2 regions of the Fictibacillus halophilus genome follow, and region 2 is predicted to be linked to the other one. Evidence: a T-box and tRNA genes for the amino acid it is inferred to sense, from the RefSeq annotation. Region 2 holds a T-box; the other holds one or more tRNA genes.
What was found. A T-box is a leader RNA that pairs with one kind of tRNA and senses whether it is charged. The one in region 2 lies ahead of argS (arginine--tRNA ligase), so its partner is inferred to be a tRNA-Arg.
Positions count from the first base shown of each region.

Region 1: it encodes a tRNA-Arg, which carries the amino acid that the T-box ahead of argS (arginine--tRNA ligase) is inferred to sense. The anticodon was not compared.

Region 1 covers NZ_JAEACF010000001.1:2,184,093-2,195,529, forward strand. Annotated here, with positions in the region: gene ilvD (dihydroxy-acid dehydratase) at 1-766, opposite strand, end outside; gene ilvE (branched-chain-amino-acid transaminase) at 791-1,693, opposite strand; tRNA gene I5J82_RS11410 (tRNA-Arg) at 1,998-2,074, opposite strand; tRNA gene I5J82_RS11415 (tRNA-Gly) at 2,264-2,337, opposite strand; gene I5J82_RS11420 (metallophosphoesterase family protein) at 2,419-2,949, opposite strand; gene I5J82_RS11425 (XTP/dITP diphosphatase) at 2,934-3,542, opposite strand; gene I5J82_RS11430 (GerMN domain-containing protein) at 3,667-4,704, opposite strand; gene racE (glutamate racemase) at 4,878-5,672, opposite strand; gene ptsP (phosphoenolpyruvate--protein phosphotransferase) at 5,937-7,649, opposite strand; gene I5J82_RS11445 (phosphocarrier protein HPr) at 7,649-7,915, opposite strand; gene ptsG (glucose-specific PTS transporter subunit IIBC) at 7,929-10,001, opposite strand; gene glcT (glucose PTS transporter transcription antiterminator GlcT) at 10,197-11,051, opposite strand; gene I5J82_RS11460 (helix-turn-helix domain-containing protein) at 11,200-11,424, opposite strand.
Region 2 covers NZ_JAEACF010000001.1:1,286,326-1,297,762, reverse strand. Annotated here, with positions in the region: gene I5J82_RS06825 (2-oxoglutarate dehydrogenase E1 component) at 1-269, opposite strand, end outside; gene rarD (EamA family transporter RarD) at 441-1,376, opposite strand; gene argS (arginine--tRNA ligase) at 1,480-3,162, opposite strand; T-box leader at 3,207-3,410, opposite strand; gene I5J82_RS06810 (hypothetical protein) at 3,458-3,739, opposite strand; gene I5J82_RS06805 (MATE family efflux transporter) at 3,827-5,188, shown strand; gene msrA (peptide-methionine (S)-S-oxide reductase MsrA) at 5,549-6,511, opposite strand; gene I5J82_RS06795 (DMT family transporter) at 6,585-7,529, opposite strand; gene I5J82_RS06790 (GDSL-type esterase/lipase family protein) at 7,615-8,439, shown strand; gene I5J82_RS06785 (group-specific protein) at 8,421-8,828, opposite strand; gene proC (pyrroline-5-carboxylate reductase) at 8,965-9,804, shown strand; gene I5J82_RS06775 (GDSL-type esterase/lipase family protein) at 9,938-10,594, opposite strand; gene I5J82_RS06770 (hypothetical protein) at 10,754-11,152, shown strand; gene I5J82_RS06765 (DUF2515 family protein) at 11,162-11,437, opposite strand, start outside.

The sequences.
Region 1 (11,437 bases), 900 kb from region 2:
CAATCGCTTCTTTCGTAATAATATCTCTAGGTTTTATATTGTTTTTTACAAGATCCATAAGTGACGTCGCTGCCTCTTTGATCAGTTCTCTTCTTTCGTCTGAGGTAGCTACGATCGTACCGTTACCCGGCAGCGTAATTCCTAGCATCTCCATAATGGAATTCATGCTGTTGGCAGTAAACATACCTGAGCATGATCCACAAGTCGGGCAAGCACTCGTTTCAAGTTCTAATAGTTCTTCTCTCGTCATCTTTCCGGCTAAGTGAGAACCTACCCCTTCAAATACCGAGGCAAGGGATAGGGATTTTCCTGCCATAGACTTTCCGGCTTCCATTGGACCACCTGAAACAAATACTGCAGGAACATTCGTCCTTACAGCTGCCATTAACATACCAGGCGTGATCTTATCACAGTTAGGTATGTAGAACACACCGTCGAACCAATGGGCGTTGATAACCGTTTCTGCCGCGTCTGCGATGACCTCTCGACTCGGAAGCGAATACCTCATACCAATATGGCCCATCGCAATTCCATCGTCTACGCCGATCGTATTAAACTCAAACGGAATTCCACCAGCTTCTCTAATGGCTTCTTTTACCCATTCACCTACTTTGTTTAGATGCATATGCCCCGGAATAATATCAACATAGGAATTACAAACACCAATAAATGGTTTATCCATATCCTCTGGTGCAACTCCCGCTGCATGGAGAAGACTTCTGTGCGGGGCTCTATCGATTCCTTGCTTGATCATATTACTGCGCATATCTGTAACACTCCTATACTTCTTTTATCCAGCTTGAACGGCTTGGTTCTGATACACTTTAACTCCTTCTTCAACTACTTTTTCTCTGAAGGATTTCAAAAGTTTGTTCGTATGTTCACCTGGTGCTCCGTTTCCGATTACTCTTCCATCAACTTTTACTACAGCAATAACTTCAGCTGCAGTTCCAGTTAGGAATACTTCATCTGCCACATAAACATCATGTCTTGTGAATGGTTCTTCAACCATGTTGTATCCTTGTTCTCGTGCGATCTCAACAATCGCGTTTCGAGTAATACCTTCTAAAGCTCCTAAGTACCCTGGCGGCGTTTTGATCGTATTCCCTTTGATAATGAACACATTATCAGCAGAACCTTCCGCTACGTACCCTTGATCGTTCAGCATCAATGCTTCACTTACTCCAGCAAGGCTAGCCTCAATCTTAACTAAAATATTGTTCAAATAGTTTAGAGATTTAACTTTCGGACTTAACACATCCGGACGGTTTCTTCTGCTTGCCACCGTTATGATTTCTAAACCTGTTTCATATAGTTTTTTAGGAAATAGTGCAAGCTGTTCTGCAATGACAATGACTCCTGGTTGGCCACATGTAAAAGGGTCCAATCCTAAATTTCCTTTTCCTCGTGAAATAACTAATCGAATATAAGCATCACGATATTTGTTTTTCTGGAGCGTTTGAACGATGATGTCCGTTAGTTCTTCTTTAGTGTGTGGAATTGTCAGCATAATGGATTGAGCTGATTCGTATAAACGCTGAAGATGTTCGTCTAAACGGTAAACATTTCCGTTGTAGACGCGAATACCTTCAAACACCCCATCTCCATATAAAAATCCATGATCGTAAACCGAGACTTTGGCGTCTTCCTTTAATACGTGCTCACCATTAACATAAACCCATTGCTCCTGCATCGTGATCCTCCTTTGCGTGTCAATTTGAATTATTTGAATTTTTTAAAAATAATTTAATAATTGTTGACAATATTACGCCCATCTTATTAAAGAATCAACCACGAATTTTGGATTTTTTACTGAATTCTGACTTTTCAGTTATTTTGTACACGCTTTCATTCCCATGCTCATAAGGTTTTGAAGCTTTAACGCATTACATTGTAAACATTTTTAAAGCGCTTACACAATAAAATAAAAAAACACGCTTGATATCCTTTAATGGAGGACATCAAGCGTGTCGAAAAGTTTTTATATGTAAGTATTATGGCGTCCCAGGAGAGATTCGAACTCCCGACCGTACGCTTAGAAGGCGTATGCTCTATCCGGCTGAGCTACTGGGACATATGTATTGGAGCCCCTTTCGCATAGCAATGGCGCTTTCCGCAATTACCATGCGCTGCGGGCACACAGTGATTTGTTCCACCCGTCGACTGTGGATACAAATATATTTTTTATCATGCATTTTAATTGTAAGATCTGTTAACTTCAGATGTAACTTTTCATGGACCATTTGAACGTGAGAAAAACAAATGGAGCGGGTGATGAGAATCGAACTCACGACCAGAGCTTGGAAGGCTCTTGTTTTACCACTAAACTACACCCGCAGACAATTTAGACCTTGTCGCGACGACATAACTAAATATACATGATATCTAAATTATAGTCAACCCATTTTCTCAACTTTTTTATTTTCTAACCGTTTTTTTTTCAAACGTTCTACTTAACTGATCGATTCGTATACCATCGAGTGAATAAAAACTTACTGAAATACTATGATCTTCAATTTCTAATAACGCATACGACTTTTCAAACGAACCTCTAGGCAGCCTGATACTACCTGGATTGATAAAGATCATTCCCTCACGCTCAAAGGCCTCAGCTATGTGGGAATGCCCAAAACAAGCAACTGATGCACCTGTTTCCTCTGCCCTGTATGCTAGAGAAAGATAAGACATTTTTACATCGTATAAATGGCCATGTGTTATATATATACATGTATCTCCCAACAGCTCAATAGCTTCATTAGGAAAATCATCGCCTAAATAATCCATATTTCCTTTAACCGTTACAAATCCAGACATTTCTTTAGATGATGTCGAAAGCTCTGAATCACCGCAATGAATCATAAGATCTACATCGTCTTGATAGCGTCGCTTCAATATTTCTAGCTCATCTGTTAAACCATGACTATCGCTAACAATTAAGGCTTTTCCCATAAGAGATCCTCCTCATTGATCAGTTTTTTAAGTTTTTCTAAAGCTACAGCTCTATGACTAATTTTATTTTTTTCTTCTTTCGCTAACTCTGCCATCGAACGATTTAAGTGAGGAAGAAAGAAAATCGGATCATACCCAAAACCTTCAGATCCCCGCTTTTCTCTTAAAATTTGACCTTTACATTCTCCCTTTACAACCAGCGTTTCTTTTTGAGGTCTGGCAAAAGCCAAAGCACATACAAACTGAGCATTTCTATTACTATCTTCAACATCCTGAAGTTCTTCTAAGACTTTGTTCATGTTCTCTTCGTCACTTTTATGTATTCCTGCATATCTAGCTGAATAAACGCCAGGTCTTCCTTCTAAGGCATGGATTTCTAATCCAGAGTCATCGGCAATGACAGGAATGTTCATCTGTTTAGAGATGGTTTCAGCCTTTAATATAGCGTTCTCTTCAAAAGTGACTCCTGTTTCTTCAACGTCAGGACTTCCTTCAATGTCGTTTAAAGAGAGGATCTCAACTCCAAGGCTTTCAAACATCGATTGGAACTCTTTTGCCTTACCTTTATTTTTTGTTGCGACTAAAATTTTCATTTGGTTTATTCCTCCGTTTAAAGAATCTTAACGTTGTAACTCAATATATAGTGAAATTTATTTTATAACAAAGTAAAAAGAGACGAATATCTCGCCTCTTTACTGTATCACAACCTATTTGATTTTAAAATTCACCTGTATTTACTTCTTTAGGTCTTGAAACTGGAGCTGTGAGTTCCTTCCCTTTTTCATTAAATATTTTAGACTTTCCATCCACTTTAATCGCTACTTTTTTCACTTCAGAAAGCTCTGTAAGGGAAAGGACAATTGAGTTTAACACTTCATCTGCAATCATGCTCTCTTCTTTGTTATCAAGCAATGCTCCATTAAAGTTAAGCGTAACTACACCATCTTTGACGACTGGCGTACTTAACAATTTTACATCTGTTCTAAAATCTGTTAGAAGGCTGCTCTCAGCAGATGGGCCATCAATTAGGTGTTCGATCGTTGCTGTTACTTTATCTGTCCCTTCTTTTGCAACTCTGCGTGTTACGGGTACATAATACGTTTGATCCTGTGTTTGTGCCAAGAAATAGAGCGTTACGAGTTCACTATTTGTGATATCTGCCACACTGCCATTTTCGAGATTTATCCCGTCAACGCGGCTCACACCGTCACCCACTGGTGTATTATTTACAGGCATTGAATTTTGGTTCTTTCCTGCGATTTGAATTTTAACTTTCTTTATGTTGTCAAACTGAGTAAGTGTAAATGTAATAGCTTGTAAGATCTTCATTTCATCCGCTGCGTTATACTCTGTAAATTCCTTTGAAAAATTTGCTGTAGCTGTTCCCTTTTTAATATTTACCGATAACACTTCTGTATCTGCTGGCAGAACAGCTTGAAAACCGTTAGGAAGCAGATTGCTCACAGGGCCATCTTTTACAAGATACTGAAGGACCTGTTTAGCAGTTTCATCGTTCTTTGGAAGAGCCAGTACCTGTGGGACAACCATCCCGTTGCTGTCGAATAAAAACAGTTGCCGCTTATTTGTTTGCTCTGCACTCGCTGCTTTATCCTTCTTATCGAGTGACTGACCTTCTTTCACGTAATTCACTTTAGGGGGATCAAGCTCATTTCCTGCTTTCTCTCCCCATAGTCCGCAACCTGATACCAGCAATGAAGCTGATAATATGATAAGCGGTGCACCTGACTTCATCATTTTGCGCATACTTTCCCTCCTCAAGTGGTTTGTACTATTATGTATACGAGCCATCCTCTCCCGTTAGACCACTTGTACAAAAAATAAAAAGAGCAGAATCCCAAAATGGGTTCTACTCTTTTCACTTCAATATTCTCATTATGAGGTTACCTTAATCTCTTGCTCTTTTAAAACTACAACTTAATACATTCTACTTTTTCAATCTTACGGTCTAACCAGTGGTTAGCAATCTGTAGAAAATGACCGCTCTCTGCTGTTGCTAAAAAACGATGCACCGGTTTAGCATCTGCTGTATTCAAGAGGCCGCTATGGTCGAGGATGACAGAAACTTCACGCGCAGTTTCTGCGCCAGAACAGATTAACGTGATGTGTTCACCCATCACTTGCTGAATAATCGGTCTCAACAGCGGGTAATGAGTGCATCCCAGGATTAACGTATCGATGGAAACATCCTTAAGCGGATATAATGTTTCTGATACCGCACTTAATGTCTCTTCACCTGTTAACTTTCCTTGTTCAACTAGGGGAACGAACAACGGGCACGCTAAACTTTCTACGATTACATCGTTACGAATCTGCGTTAGGGCCTGTTTATAAGCACCACTATTGATCGTCCCGACTGTCCCTATTACACCGACGTGATTATTTTTCGTAGCTTTTAAAGCGGAACGGGCACCAGGATGGATAACCCCTAAGACCGGAATGTCTAACTTTCTCTTCGCTTCTTCTAATACTGCTGCAGTAGCCGTATTACAGGCGATAACGAGCATCTTGATTTCCTGTTCTAAAAGAAAATCAATCATTTCCCACGTATAAGTCCTAACCTCTTCAAATGGTCTCGGACCGTACGGACACCTTTTCGTGTCTCCTAAGTAAATAATCTCTTCTTTCGGTAGCTGCTTCATGATCTCTCTTGCTACCGTTAAACCTCCCACTCCTGAATCGATGACTCCAATGGGTCTATTCAAAAAACATCGCCTCATCTCTATATACATACTGGCGTTAAATCACTGTTTTCTATTCTGCTAATATTTTTATGAAATTGCAATACTATTCGTTAATGTAGTGTTTTAAAGTTTGTGCGGTCTTCTGTAGCGACAGGAGGCTCACCGCACGCCCCATGGCAAAGCTAGCAACCTGGAGCGAAAATCAACCACTCTCGTGTTCAACCATATTAACTCAAACATCTATAGAAAAAGACTATGGAAATTCCCCATAGTCTTTTTTCTACTTTAGAAATTTTCTTCTGCAAACTTCACAACGTCTTCCATCGTTTCCATTTGTAAAATTTCATCCATGTGTGCACTAATCTTTTCTTTAGACAGACCTAGGATCTGACTACGAGCAGGAAGTACAGATGTAGCACTCATCGAGAATTCATCAAGGCCAAGGCCAAGAAGAATTGGAATTGCGATCGGATCCCCTGCCATCTCTCCACACATACCAGCCCACTTACCTTCTTTGTGAGCTGCATCAATAACCATTTTTACTAATCTTAAGATCGCTGGATTGTACGGCTGATACAAGTAAGAAACTTGTTCGTTCATACGATCAGCAGCCATCGTATATTGAATCAAATCGTTTGTACCGATGCTGAAGAAGTCAACTTCTTTAGCAAAAGTATCTGCCATTACGGCTGTTGATGGAATCTCTACCATGATACCTACTTCAATGGATTCAGAGACTTCAATTCCCTCAGCAACAAGCTTTTCTTTTTCCTCTAATAAGATCTCTTTAGCAGCACGGAATTCTCCAAGTGTTGCAATCATCGGGAACATGATCTTCAAGTTCCCATATTGGCTAGCACGAAGAAGTGCTCTAAGCTGTGTACGGAATATTTCCTGCTCTTCTAAACAAAGTCTTATCGCACGGAATCCTAAGAAAGGATTTAACTCTTTCGGAAGATTTAAATAAGGAAGCTCTTTATCTCCACCGATATCAAGTGTACGGATGACTACTGGTTTACCTTCCATCTTTTCGAGAACTTCACTATATGCCTTGAACTGCTCTTCTTCAGTAGGAAGTTGGTCACGGCCCATGTAAAGGAACTCTGTACGGTATAAACCAACGCCTTCTGCACCGTTTTCAAGAACACCTTTTACGTCAGCTGGTGTTCCAATATTAGCTGCAAGCTCAACTTGAACAGAATCGCTTGAGAATGTTTTTTCATTCACTAGCTTTGCCCATTCCGCTTTTTGCTTTTCATATTGTTTTTGTTTCTCTTCATATGTTGCGATTTCATCTTCAGTCGGATTCACGATTACGTGCCCATCCAGACCGTCGATGATCACCATTACGCCGTTCTCAACGTTTTCCGTAATTGTTTTCGTTCCTACTACTGCAGGAATTTCCATTGAACGAGACATGATTGCTGAGTGAGAAGTTCTCCCACCAATGTCAGTTGCAAATCCTTTAACATAATTACGGTTTAATTGAGCCGTGTCCGAAGGAGTTAAATCTTCTGCTAAGATGACAACTTCTTCTGTGATGCTTACAGGTGTTGTAAACGTCACATTTAACAAGTGTGCTAAAACTCGTTTTGAAACGTCGCGTATATCTGCAGCACGCTCTTTCATATATTCGTTATCCATGGATTCAAACATATTGATGAACATGGATGAAACATCGTCCATTGCTGCTTCGGCATTAACCTTCTCGTTTTCAATCTTTAGTTTTACAGCATCAACTAGTTCTGGATCGCTCAAAACAAGAAGATGGGCAGCAAAAATCGCTGCCTTATCTTCGCCTAACTCTTTGTTCGCTTTTTCTTTTATAACAGAAAGTTCTTCTTTAGAAACTTTAAGCGCTGCTTCAAAACGCTCGATCTCGCTTGCTGAATCTGAAATCGATTTTCTTTCGATTGTTAATTCAGGGTTTTGAAGAACAAACGCTTTTGCGATTGCGATGCCGGCTGATGCTGCAATACCTGAAATTTTTTCAGACATTACTCACCAAGCCCTTCCTTTTTCATTACATTTTCTAATGCAGCGATTGCTTCTTCTGCATCTGAACCTTCAGCTTTGATAACGATTGAAGATCCTTGTTGGATTCCAAGGCTCATTACGCCCATGATTGATTTTAAGTTAACGCTTTTTCCGTTGTAGTCAAGTGTAATATCTGAGCTGAACTGACCTGCTTGGTTAACTAAAGTTGTTGCTGGACGAGCGTGAATTCCTGATTCGCTAGTTACTTTGAATGTTTTTTCTGCCATGATAATTACCCCTTTATTTTTTGAATGTAATAATATTTTCTTCCTCTATAGCCACAGTTCCTGTTTTTTCGACTGAAACTGTTTCATCCGAAAGATTCGTGAAAACAATCGGTGTGATTACGGATGGTGCATTTTCTTTAACAAAGTTCAGGTCAACCTTTAAAATCTTTTGGCCGATTTTTACTCTGTCGCCTTCAGAAACAAAGCTCTCAAAACCTTCACCTTTAAGTTTCACTGTATCGATACCAAAGTGGATGAGAATTTCTTTGCCTGAATCTGACTCAATACCGATAGCATGTTTTGTCGGGAAGATATTCATTATCTTACCATTAACAGGTGAAACCACCAAGCCTTCTGCTGGTTCGATCGCAAATCCATCACCCATCATTTTTCCTGAGAAAACTTGGTCAGGAACTTCTGTGATCGGAAGTATTTTCCCTTTAATCGGAGAAACAAAACGATCATCATCTGTAGAAATCGATGAAGTTGGTGTAGCACTTTCATTGTTTGTTTCTACAACTTTTCCTTGTTCAGGAGTTTTCTCAGCGTTCTTTGGTTTTGCTACAGTCTTACCATTGATAATATCTTGAATTTCACTCTTGATCGTATCTGATCGAGTTCCAAAGATCGCTTGAATGTTATTACCCATCTCAAGAACTCCGGAAGCTCCGAGTTTTTTCAATCGATCCTTGTCTACTTCCTTTGGATCATTTACAGAAACTCTTAGTCGAGTGATACAAGCGTCAAGGTTAGAGATATTGGACTCTCCGCCTAATCCCTCTAAAATATTCGCTGCTAATGAATCTTTATTGGACGGTCCAACATTCGTTTCAACTTCATCATCCACGATTTCTCGTCCTGGTGTCTTAAGGTTCCATTTACGAATCGCAAAACGGAAACCAAAGTAATAAATTACTGCAAAGGCAAGACCTACAGGAATAACCAGCCACCAATCCGTACGGTTAGGAAGTACTCCGAACAATAAGTAGTCAATTACACCACCAGAGAAAGTCATACCTATTTTAACATTTAACAAGTGCATAACCATAAAAGAAAGACCTGCGAAAATCGCATGAATTCCAAATAATACTGGAGCAACAAATAAGAATGTGAACTCAAGTGGTTCTGTGATTCCTGTTAAGAAAGAAGTCAACGCAGCAGAACCCATGATACCCGCAACGATTTTCTTTTGTTCAGGTCGTGCCTCGTGATACATCGCCAATGCTGCAGCTGGAAGTCCGAACATCATGAACGGGAACTTACCAGTCATAAAAGTACCAGCTGTTAGTTCAACGTTATCTTTTAATTGTGCAAAGAAGATCGCTTGGTCACCACGAACAAGTCCTTCTGCTGCAGATTTATATGAGCCGAACTCAAACCAGAACGGTGAGTAGAAGATGTGATGAAGTCCAAAAGGAATCAATGAACGTTCGATCACTCCAAAGATAAACGCTGCAACCGTCAAGTTCGAATTAATCATGCTTTCAGAGAACGTATTTAGTCCATGCTGAACAGGTGGCCAGATGAACGTCATAACAATACCTAGTGCTAAAGCAGAAACTGCTGTTACGATTGGTACAAAGCGCTTACCAGCAAAGAATCCTAAGTATTGAGGTAGTTCAATGTTATAGAACCTCTTATATAGATAGGAGGCTAAGATACCGACGATGATACCTCCAAACACTCCCGTCTGAAGTGTTGGAATACCTAGTACGTTCGCAAAAGAAGGATCTTTTCCGATCATATCAGGTGTTACCCCTTCAATAACGCTCATGGTTACGTTCATAATCAAGTAACCGATAATAGCAGCTAATCCTGCTACACCTTCACCGCCTGCAAGACCTACGGCAACACCAACGGCAAACAGTAACGATAAATTGGCAAAAACAATATCTCCCGATTTCTCCATTACGTCTGCAACAAGCTGGAACCATGCTGCGTCTAGTGCAGGTATTCTTTCAATCAACGCTGGATTTTTAAACGCATTACCAAAGGCAAGCAAAAGACCTGCAGCCGGCAAAATAGCAACCGGAAGCATAAGTGCTTTACCTACGCGTTGAAGAACACCAAAAAGTTTTTTCCACATAGGAAGTCCTCCTTTTATTATGATAACCCTTCCATTTACTTTCGCATCAAACAAAAAAAGACATAAATAAGAAACATGAGTAAATCCCTAATCAGAATTAATATATCCTAATTAAGCATCTGCTACACTTTTGTTTCTTACTTATGCCTGATCGAATCAGTAACACGTAAAAACGAGTTGTTCTATATTCTTTTATCATTTGTCTTCGTTGTCATAACGCGAAAGCCTTTGCAAATGCATTGTTAAGTATACTGCTTCTGCATGCGGCACGGGTTTTTGTAAGGTTTTTTGCATAACCTTAATCAACTTCCACGCCAAATTGTAGCATAAAGGATATTCTTCTTTCAACACTTTTGCTAACTTTTCTTGTTCTTCCATGATATCACCCATAGAGACCCGTTCTATCGCATGCCTCAAATGACGGACAAGACGCAAATAATTGATGCTTTTCGTATCGATTTTAAGGTCTAGTGAATGTTGGATCATCTGCATTAAAGTGTTAATGAGCTCTGAGTGCTTTTTTATATCTGTTACACTTTTATTCGTAATAGCGCTGTGAATATGTAGTGCAACAAAACCGATTTCCCCTTCAGGAAGATGAATACCTAACGATTTATTGATTATTTCAATGGCCTCTTCAGCCACCGTGTATTCTTTAGGGTATAGTGTTTGTGTTTCTGTTAAAAAGGGATTTTTAATATCCATACTCTGTTCTAATCGCTTGATCGCAAATGTAATATGATCGGTTAACGCCACATGAATATGTTCGTTTAGCTCATACTCAAATCGAGTTCGTATGTGAACAATCACATCATTGATCACTTCTACAATCTCTTCATCTATAGAGTTTAATAACGTTTTGTATTGTTCTTGTTCGTTTTCATCTCTCAACACAAATAACTTGTCTACTTGCTTAGGAAGAATCTCTTCACCTTGTTTCTTGCCAAAGCCGATTCCTTTCCCTATAACAATTCTTTCCTCACCAGAAGAATTAATCGCAATAACTACATTATTATTCAAAACTTTTTTTACTTGCAGGCTTTTATTCATGAATTTTTCACCTTTTTCATTTAGGGCCATAAACCACTAACATCATAGCTTTCATCATAGCGGAAAACAGTTAGAAAAATCAATTACACTTTTTGCCTGCTACATATCCAAACTGAAAACGGCTTTCACAATGAAAGCCGCTTTCCGACTAAATCTCGAGTTCTCCAAGCCTCAATAACTCTACAACGGCTTGAGAGCGTCCTTTAACCCCAAGCTTTTGCATGGTATTTGAAATATGGTTACGAACTGTTTTCTCACTAATGAATAATTGTTCCGCAATTTCTTTTGTGGTCTTATCTTGAACTAGTAGTTCGAAAACTTCTCTCTCTCTTTTTGTAAGTAGAGGCTTCGGTCGGTAGTGTTTATCTTTCAATGAATTCACCCCT
Region 2 (11,437 bases):
GCTAAGTGACCGTATGTGCGAATGTTTTCTGCTAATTTTAATGCAGCTGCTAATTTCTCGAAATCCAATCCATCAAAACTCTGTGCAGTACGTTGATTTGATTTAGAGTCCTCAATTGGAGGCCCCCAAGCATCAAATTTCTCTTTGAATGAACTGTCAACAGATTCCGGATCCACACTATATTGATCATATAGTTCAAGGATGTAGGCCATATTTGGTCCACTTAGTCCCTGCCAAGGATTTTCTGATTTGGAACGTTGATGACTCATCTTTTGTTCCCTCCTGCTTCCCTTTGTAAGTATTGTGCTGTTGCTGTTAACAGGTGATTCATCATTTCTCGCCATTGAATTTTTCCCTATTTAAAGCGCTCTCAAACAATGAATGAAAAGAACCTTATCATTGATAAGGTTTCAACTGTAACAATGGTCATTGCCATTATACTATATTTTCGCAGAAAGTGAATTTTGTTTTTTACGATTTATGAGATAATTTGCCCATTTTGTTTTGCTGACCGTAAAAATAAGGAGTGCAACCCATATCAAAGTAAATGAAATGACATGAATCTGACTAAATGTTTCATGATACAAAAATACACCTAAGACGAGCATGATAGTAGGAGCAATGTATTGTAGAAAACCGATCATCGTCATTGAGATCCGCTTTACACCTTGGGCAAAGCATAGTAATGGTACTGCAGTGACGAGTCCGGCGCCCCATAGAAGTAGTGTCGTAGAAGTGCCTCCAGAGATAAATGTCGCCTCCCCGTTCCATTGAAGGTAGATTAAATAAATGAACGCTAACGGAAAGACAAACATCGTCTCGAAGGTTAAACCAGTTAAAGAATCAAAACTCCCTAGTTTTTTTACAAGTCCATACAGGCCGAACGAAAGCGCTAGAGAAACAGCTACCCAAGGAAACTCTCCATGTTGCCACGTTAATAGAAAAACACCACAGGCAGCTAACAGAAAGGACACTAGCTGCCAGCTGTTTAATTTTTCTTTTAATACAAGCATGCCTAGAATTACACTAACAAGAGGATTAATATAATAGCCTAAACTCGCTTCAACAACATGATCTGTATTGACCGCCCAAATATACATGACCCAGTTCCCGCTTATTAATAGCGAGGCAATCAATACAGATAAGAACTGTTTCTTTTGATTAAAAAGGACTTTTATATCTCTTACTAGTGTATTTTTCTTTTTTAATAAGAACATAACAGCGACCATTAGTAGAAATGACCATAGAATTCGATGTGCTAAAATCTCGACGGAACCAGCTGATTGAAGCGGTTTCCAATACAGCGGAAGAAATCCCCAAATTAAATAAGAAAAAGCGGCGTACCATATACCCTTCGTATGTTCATTCAATTTCATTGTCCGTTCCTCGATCCCATAATTTATATGAAGTTATAAGATTATATAACGGAAGCTAGGAGATTATCTACTAAATAAACTTGTAGCAAAATAACCAGTAACTTTACATTCTATTCGGTGTTCGAATGCCTAATAATCTTAATCCTTCTTTCAGCACGATTTGAACAGAAGCACATAGCGCGAGTCTTTCAGGCGTTTCTTTACTGTTTAAGATTTTCACATGTGCATAATAATGATTGAATTTATGAGATAGCTTCAAAACATATTTAGAAATAACAGAAGGTTCTTTTCTGTGAAATGCCTGTTCAACAACTTCAGGGAATTCGTTTAATACAGATATGATCTCCCAGCTTTCTAATCCAATGGACAACTCTTTCGGAACACTTCCGTTAAAATCCCCTTTATTTAATAATGTTTGAATTCTTGCTGCTGTATACTGCACGTATGGACCTGTGTCGCCCTCGAATTTGAGCATCGCGTCAAGTGAGAATTCTACATCGTTTCCTTTCTCATTTTTTAAATCATGAAAGATAACGGCACCCACCCCTACTTGACGTGCGACATCCTGTAAATCTTGGAGTTCGGGATTTTTACTTTTAATATTTTGTTCTGCTAACTTTACTGCTTCTAAGATAACTGTTTCTAAAAGAACGGTTTTTCCTTTTCGAGTACTCATCTTCTTGCCATTCTGTAAAATGAGCCCGAATGAAACATGGTGAATGTGATCCGCCCAATCGTGTCCGAGCTTTTTCAGGACTCGTTTCACTTGTTCAAAATGTAGAGATTGTTCGTGACCGACAACATAGAAAGCTTCGTCAAAGTCGTATGTGTTCTTTCTATAGATAGCAGCCGTAATGTCACGTGTGGCATATAAAGTGGCACCGTCTGTCTTTTTGATCAAACACGGTGGTAGATCATCACCTACTCTTACGACCTGAGCTCCTTCAGAGAGTTTTAACAACTTCTTTTCTTGCAGCACATTTACAGTTGCGTTCATCTTATCGTTAAAGAACGCTTCACCGTTATAGGAATCGAAGTCGACATCCAACAGTTTATAAATCTTATGAAAAGCCTCTAAAGATACTTCTTTAAACCAGATCCATAATTCTTTTGCTTTTGGATCATGATCTTCTAATTTCTTAAACCACATTCTTCCTTCCTCATTTAACGAAGGATCTTTTTCAGCTTCTTCATGAAAGAGCACGTAAAGTTTAGTCAGCTCTTTAATTGGATTATTTCGAACTTTGTTTTCATCCCCCCACTTTAAATAAGCTGAGATCAATTTACCAAACTGAGTTCCCCAGTCTCCTATATAATTGATTTTAACTGTCGTGTACCCGCATTTTTCACTAATCGCTGCCATTGAGGAACCGATTACGGTAGAGCGTAAATGTCCCATTGAGAACGGCTTTGCAATATTAGGTGAGGAAAGGTCTAGAACGATCGTTTTGCCATTACCAAAACGATGGTTTGCGTAAGTGTTTTTCTCTTTTAAAATTTGAGTCAAAAGCGATTCAGTAGCTGCTTTTTTATTTAAAAAAATATTTACATAGCTTCCTATAGCTTCTATTTTCTCAAAATCATCTGAGATATTCCCAGCAGCTAACGTTTTTGCGATTTCATTTGGAGACTTCTTGAAGATTTTAGCTAATTGAAAACAGGGAAATGCTAAATCACCATGTTGAATCTGTTTTGGCTTTTCAATAAAGGCTTCAATTTGTTTTAATGTTAATTCACTGCCGATTTGATCTTTTAAATAAGTTGCGAATATTTTTTTACCGTTCATCCTTTTCCCTCCTAAAATAAAAAATCCGCCTCTTCTAAATTAATAGAAGAGGCGGATATGAACCGCGGTACCACTCTCATTGCCTAAAGGCCACTTGACTTGTTAACGGGAAGTCCCGGTCTGCTCTACTACGTTTTCAAGCAAACATTTCCAAAGTGCGCTTCGTCTGAAAGTTGTGCAAGGCTTACACCGATCCCTTGCTCGCTATGAACATCCTTACAGAGTACTCTCTTTTTCATAAATGTTCTGACATATAGTTTTTCATATTATATGTAGGTAAAAGCAAAAAGTCAACTTATTCCTTTTTATCAAGATCCAAGTAATCTCTCATTCGTTTAATATATCTTTTTAACCGAAATAACGTTTCCGTTCGTAAATACTTTGAGGTGAAAGCAGCAGAAACTGCTGGAACTGATACAAAAACTCCATGCTCCGTAACTCTAACGGGTATCACGCCTGTATAGATGGTTTCTCCACTGCTTCTATATAAGAGCTCTGTTGATACCAGTACAATTTTTTCGTCGCTTTGCTCACCTGGCAGAACAGATTGAACTTCAAAAAGAAATTGAACACTCATAGTTTCTCCTTCACGTATATTAGTTATGTTTTATGATATAATGCATTGTCTCGAATTGACAGTTAAAATAATAAAGGAAGTATGCAGATGATACAGACATATTCGTTAAGAGATAAATACAAAAACTTTTTATTGCTGGTGATTCCAGTCTTGGTCACTCAGTTAGGCTTGTATGCCATGAACTTTTTAGATACGGTAATGAGTGGCCGGTCTGGTGCTGATCAATTAGCAGGTGTAGCCATCGGATCGAGTTTGTGGGTGCCAATCTTCACTGGGCTAAATGGTATCCTTATGGCATTGACACCTATCGTCTCACAGCTTTTAGGTGCTAAGAACACTAAAAATGTTCCCCGATCTGTTATGCAAGCAGTCTACTTGTCTGTTGTAATATCCGTCATCGTTGTTGTTTTAGGATCAGTTGTGTTAGATCCTATTTTAGGAGCGATGTCTCTTGAAAAAGAAGTTGAAAATGTTGCAAGAGGATATTTAATCGCATTATCTTTCGGAATCATGCCGCTTTTTTTATACGGAGCACTTCGATCCTTCATCGACGCGCTAGGTCAAACTAGAATTACGATGTTTATCACCCTCATCGGATTACCGGTAAATGCTATCTTTAACTACCTTTTTATATTCGGCAAAGGTGGTTTTCCAGAATTAGGCGGTGTGGGTGCAGGTGTGGCAACAGCTATAACCTATTGGGTAACCGCGATTATAACCGTTCTGATTGTCGTTAAATTGAACCCGTTTAGGACATATAAACTATTTCGAACGTTCTATAAACCTTCTCTATCAGCTTGGAAAGAACAGTTGAAAATCGGCGTTCCGATTGGTCTTGCCATCTTTTTTGAAGTAAGTATATTTGCGGCTGTTACCTTGTTAATGAGTGATTTTAACACGATAACCATAGCGGCTCACCAAGCCGCACTTAACTTTGCTTCATTCCTATATATGCTGCCACTAAGCATCTCTTTTGCGCTTACGATTGCAGTTGGTTTTGAAGTTGGTGCAAAACGCTTTAAAGACGCAGCCCAATATAGTTACATCGGAATAATAACGGCAGTTGGATTTGCTCTAATCCTATCAGGTCTTTTAGTCATTTTCGATGACCAAGTAGCGAGAATGTATTCAAACGAACCAGAAGTCATTCAACTTACGATCTCGTTCTTATGGTATGCAGTGTTCTTTCAATTGGCTGACGCTATAGGTGCTCCAATACAAGGTGCACTAAGAGGCTATAAAGATGTAAATGTAACCTTTATGCTTTCATTTATCTCTTACTGGGTGCTTGGTCTACCCGTTGGATATTATCTAGCGAACTTCACAACTCTTGGTGCATATGGTTATTGGATTGGTTTAATATCAGGTCTAACAGCTGGCGCTATTATTCTATTTGCTCGATTAAAATATATTCAGTCACATTCTTATTCCTCTTATGAACAAAAATAAACCAGTTTTGAGCGTAGGCAAACAAAAGTTCCACATATAAAGGTTAAAAGCGGGAATCTCCGCTCCAGGATACTTGCTTTCTGCGGTCGGGCGGTGAGCCCCATCTTCTCCAATCCCTACATGTTAGGTAAACAAAAAAGGATCAAACCAACTCATATCGAGGCAGGTTTGATTCTTTTTCTATGTATAGGTGATAACGGATGATTAGTACGAGTAAATGCCAGGCGCAATCACTATAAAGTTACAAAGAAGCGTAGAGCGATATCAAATTAAAATCAAAGACGAGGCCCTATATGAAAAAAAGAAAAACCAGTGAAATTAACCGGTTTTTCTTTGTCTTGTTTTTGACTAAGTGTTGGTTTACTTTTCATCGAACAAAGTGAGATATTCTCCGTATCCTTTTTCTTTTAGTTCGTTCTTAGGAATAAAACGAAGTGCTGCAGAATTGATGCAATATCTTAGTCCACCTTTATCTCTTGGACCATCTGTGAATACATGTCCTAAATGAGAATCCGCATCCTTGCTTCTTACTTCCGTTCTGATCATGCCGTGAGATAAGTCTTCCTTTTCTTCGACAGTTGATGAACGAACTGGTTTTGTAAAACTCGGCCATCCACAGCTGCTATCAAATTTGTCTAAAGAACTGAAAAGAGGTTCCCCAGAAACGATATCCACATAGATACCTTCTTCAGTATGGTTCCAAAATTCATTTTGAAAAGGCGGTTCTGTCGCATCGTTTTGTGTAACGTTATATTGCATAGGATTCAATGTTTTGAGAACTTCTTCTTTCTGCTCATTGTCTACCCAGTGTGATTTGATAAAGACATCTCGTCCTGAGCCTTGACGATACCGCTTGTAATGAAAAGGATTCTTTTTATGATAATCCTGATGATATTCTTCAGCCGGATGGAATGTATCCGCAGGTAAAATTAATGTTGCGATCGGTTTGTCGAATCGACCGCTCTCTTCCAATTCCTTTTTTGATTCCTCAGCAATCGTTTTTTGTTCATCATCATGATAAAAAATGGCAGTACGATAGGAATCTCCTCGATCGTAAAATTGTCCGCCTGCATCAGTTGGATCAATTTGTTTCCAAAAAACGGAGACGATTTTTTCATATGAAATGATGGATGGATCAAATGTAATCTGGACTGCTTCAAAATGGCCGGTTGTTTCACTGCAGACTTCCTTATAAGTTGGATTTTCTGTGTGACCGCCTGTATAGCCTGATTCTACAGAAATGATACCTGGCCACTCTTCAAATGGTGTGACCATACACCAAAAGCATCCTCCAGCAAAAGTAGCTTTTGCATAGTTACTCATGAGATCAAACTCCTTTTTTCATCTGTTTGTTTCATCATATAAGAATGTCCATAAAAAGCATAGAAAAAGGCTCTTACCCTTTTTTTACAATGGGACCTGATGTTACTGGTGTCTTAATCGGTGCAGGAGGTGTGCGTCTATTTTGTTTTCGCGTATTTTGCAAGAAGTAATAAAGTCCGGCTAACACGATAACACCACCACTCAATTGTGAAAGCGTGAGTGATTCATCTAGAAGTAGATAAGCTAACAATGTTGCCCCAACAGGTTCACCTAGGATTGCCATTGATATCGTAGCAGCTGTTACATATTTTAATAGCCAATTGAATAATACATGTCCAAAAACAGTTGGTATGATGGCAAGCAGTAAAAAGATTCCCCACTCCTTCTCAGGATAACCAGTCATCGGTATATCAAAAGTTAGATTGTAGATACCAAATACCATGACTGCTACAAGAAATACCGAAAAACTATAAAGCGTAGCAGGAAATGTCTTAAGAAGCTTTTGACCGATCAGCATATGGGCCGCAACTACAATCGTGCCTAAAATAGATAAAAGATCTCCTTGTATATGTTTTACTGAGATGCCAATATCTCCCCAACCAATCAAAATAGCACCAACGATTGCGACCACCATCCCGATGATTGCAGCTCTAGTCGTCTTTTCGCGAAAAGCTATGTATGCTCCTATCATTACAAAAACAGGCTGTAGAGAGAGAAGTATGGTTGAACTTGCAACGGTAGTTAGTTTCAAAGACCCCATCCAAAATAAGAAGTGAAGAGCTAGAAAGGACCCTGATAAGAATAATAAAAAGATTTCTTTTTTATTTATTTGTTTGAGAAACCCAACTTGTTTCCAAACAAATGGAAGCATCATGATCAATGTAAATAATAATCGGTACATCCCTTGAACAGAAACTGGAGCATCTGACCACTTAACAAAGATGGAAGAAAACGATATTGCGATAATTCCAATGATTAAAGGAAAAAGAACAGGTATTTTTAAAGAATGGTTATTCAAGTTGTCACCTTTCACTTTCTAGGCATATTTATGATATTATCTATAACTAATACTTTTATTACATTTTGATTTTAGGAGGTCATATATGAAAAAAAGATATATCATCTCCTTGTTTGTTTTGCTGTTAGTCATAGGTGCTGTCGGGTGGTATTACTATCCTCAATATAAAATAAACCAGATCAAGAAAGAATCTGTGCTCGATCAAAAAGCTTCTACAGATACAAAGCAAGTCTCATATCTTGAATATCTTAAGAAATCTCCAGAATCCAGTTTCAACCACCTTGTGCTAGGCGATTCAGTAGCTGAAGGCAGAGGCTCTGAAGAAGGTGGTTTCGCTAGTAAGGTGAATGAGAACTTGCAAAGTCTAACAGGAAAAACCTTTATTCTCGAAAATCAGGGTGTTTCCGGTTTTACGAGTCAGGGTTTACTGAATCAATTGGACATTCCAGCCGTTCAGCAATCTGTAGAGAAAGCAGACATCATTTCAATTAATATTGGCGGTAATGACCTCGTACAAATAGCAAAAAAACAAGGCCCACTAAAAGCTATACAGAGTTATGATGATATTAAATCAGAGTATCAGCAAAACTTAAATGATATTTTTGAAAACATCAGAGAAAATAACCCTAATGCGATTATCGTGTTGAATGAACTATATAATGTTGTTAATGCTGAACAAAAATATTACCCAGCTTCCGAAAAGCTATTAAATGATTGGAATTTAATCGCTTACGAAACAGCACTTTCACACAAACCAGCTTTGGTTATTCCAGTTAGTGATGCGCTTCAAACAGAAGATATGGATAAATGGTTGTATGATTCAATCCACCCAAATGAAGAAGGATACGATCGGATTGCAAATAAAACCGTTACAACGTTTCAAAATCAATCTTATAAAGAGGCGCAATAGGGTTTAGAAGAGCTGCATAATGCCGGCAGTTCTTCTATTATCCCATTCCAATGTATGATTTGCGGTAAAAAATAAAATGTAGTTGCTTCAGATAAATGATGTAACTTACCTTCTGGGTCGTGCAAAATGACGACCTTCTTATTCCCTAATGCGATACCAAGTTCTGTATGACACCCTTTTCCACCGGGTAAGATTACGATCGTTATATCCGCTTCCATAACTGCTTCATATTCTTTTATAGCTATCTCAGCCAAATCCTCTTTCGTCACTGCTTTATCGTTAACAGTCCAATCATATGTGAGCTGCCAATGAAGTTTATTTTGTAGATCATTCCCTAACTTTTTTACAAGTTCTTTATTTTGAAATCCCGAAGCCAAATAAAATTTCATTTAACCTACCCCTTTGTTTCCTTATGTAAAAATCATATTACAAACCAGTGGAAATGAATACAACGACTTGCATCTATTTGTGAACATGTTAACATAGTACTTTATAAATAAGTAAAATCATTGAAAGAGGGGTTGCATGTTAAAATACAGGAATATTACTTTTATTGGTGCAGGTTCAATGGCAGAAGCAATGATATCAGGATTGATCAACAAAGCCGAAATTTCTCCTGACCGTATCACTGCCGCGAACCACACGAATGAAAACAGAAGAATCGAACTAACAAACAGATATAACATTACGACAACTAAAGTACAAGAACTCTCTTTAACAAACACAGACGTGATTATTCTTGCGGTAAAACCAAAACAAGCGGAAGAAGTACTTCAACTTCTTAGACCCGCTCTTCAAGATCACCATGTCATTTTATCCGTTCTTGCCGGAATTTCAACAACTTTTATAGAAGAGATCATCAACAGATCTTTACCTATCATTCGCGTGATGCCTAATACTTCAAGTATGATTGGTGAATCCATCACAGGTATTAGTGCCGGTAAGTATGTGAAAAATGAAGATTTGGATTTAGCTCAAGAATTGTCGAAAGCTATCGGGAAAGTGAAAATTATTTCTGAAAAACAGATGGATGTTTTCACTGGATTAGCAGGAAGTGGACCTGCTTACTTTTATTACCTGCTTGAACACATGGAAGATGTTGCTGTGGAAAACGGGCTTGATCGTGAACTAGCACGTGACATTGCTGCTCAGACACTTTATGGTGCAAGTAAGATGGTGATGGAGTCAGACGACTCTCCAGCTGAACTCAGAAAGAAAGTAACTTCACCAAACGGTACGACAGCTGCAGGTTTAGAAGCACTTGCAGAAAATGGCGGTGGTGTTGCCATCGAAAAAGCGGTAGAACATGCTGCAAAACGTTCCAGATCACTTAGAAAAGAATTTGAAAAAGTTCCTGTTATGTAAAATTTAACTTTTTAGAGGTTCTGTCATTTTTAGACAGATCCTCTTTTTTGTTTGTGGACGTTTTTATTTTCTTAAAATCTATATTTACTTACGGTACGTGAAATTTTATATGGTTATAAAATACATCCCATATTTACTCAATTTCTGTAAAACCTAGCTCAAACAAAGAAACAGCTATGACTTGATAGCCTTTTTTATTTGGATGAATCGTATCAAAGCATACCAGCTCTTTTTCCCTGCCCACAAACACACTATATAAGTCTGCTACTTTCACATGAGGCATCATCTCATAACTTTTGATCAGTTCGTTAAACATATTTACCCATTGCAAAGCCTTACTCCATTTAAAGTACGGATTATATAGCGTGCATATTCTTATGATAAAAGGCTCCGTTGAATTTCTTTTTAGTTTGTATATCTTCTTAAAAATTTTGTTTAAGTTTTTTTTGCAATTTTCAAGCGCCAGGTAGATCAAATCTTCTTCTTTCGTAAACATATACCTAAAAGCCGCTTGGATAAGATCGTTACCACCAGCTGTGATTAATATGATTTTAGAATCCTTAATCGACCGTTTGATCTCTTTATCTTTTAAGGAATTTAATATTTCTTCAGATGTTGTCCCTGTTACTGCGAAGTTTTTTACTAAGACGTGCTTATCAAAAGTGGTTTGTGTGAAATTTACATATCTTCCAACATATCCTTTACCAAACACTGGTGCCCCTACTCCAACAGTTAAGGAATCACCTATCGCTGTTAACAACCATTCATATGAAGTATGATCATCAGACATAAATCCCTTATCCTCCTTTTCAAAGCACACATTTCTATTAATAAAATATGATGTGTTTTAAATTTGGACAGGGCGTTTTCATCAGTTCAAAGAAAGGGTTATGTCCCTTTTTCATTCTTTGAATATACATATATAGAAACTATTATGAGGTGATTTTTTTTGAAAGAGAAATCTGTAAGAATGTTCCCATATGGCGGATACGACCCTTTTACTACACCCACTGCAAAGGGATATGCAAATAGCCAAACGGTACCCGGCAGACCGCCATACGCACCTTCAACTCCAGCTGTTATGCCACAACAGCAATATTCACAAGGATTAACTCAACAGCCTTTCATGCCATACATGATGCCCATGATGCCTCCTGGCGGGATGCCACATCCAATGATGCAGGGAATGCCTTTTAGTCCCCAGCAAAGCCAGGGCAATCAAAGCTCAATGGGCATGATGCCGAACAATCAAGGATCTGGACTTAACTTCGGAAAAATGATGGGCGGAGCAAATCAAGTGATGGGGCTTGCACAGCAAATGGGTAACATCCTTTCCTTCTTTAAATAGAAGCCTTTATCAAAGGTTTCTATTTTTTTTGAACAGCTTATAATATTGACTAAAAAGAAACACAGTCTCTATTTTATGAAGAGCAGACCAATACGTTATCCATATGGAAGGTGAATATTTATAAATCAACTTCATCTTTTTTAGAACATACTCTTCATCTTCAAACCATTCTGAGGATTGATATGGTCCATTAAAGGTAAGCTTCCATACATCCAGAAGGAGTGGACTATATATTTTTCTATTTTTCTTCATTTTAAAGAAAGAGAGCTTTTCTTTAGCAAACTT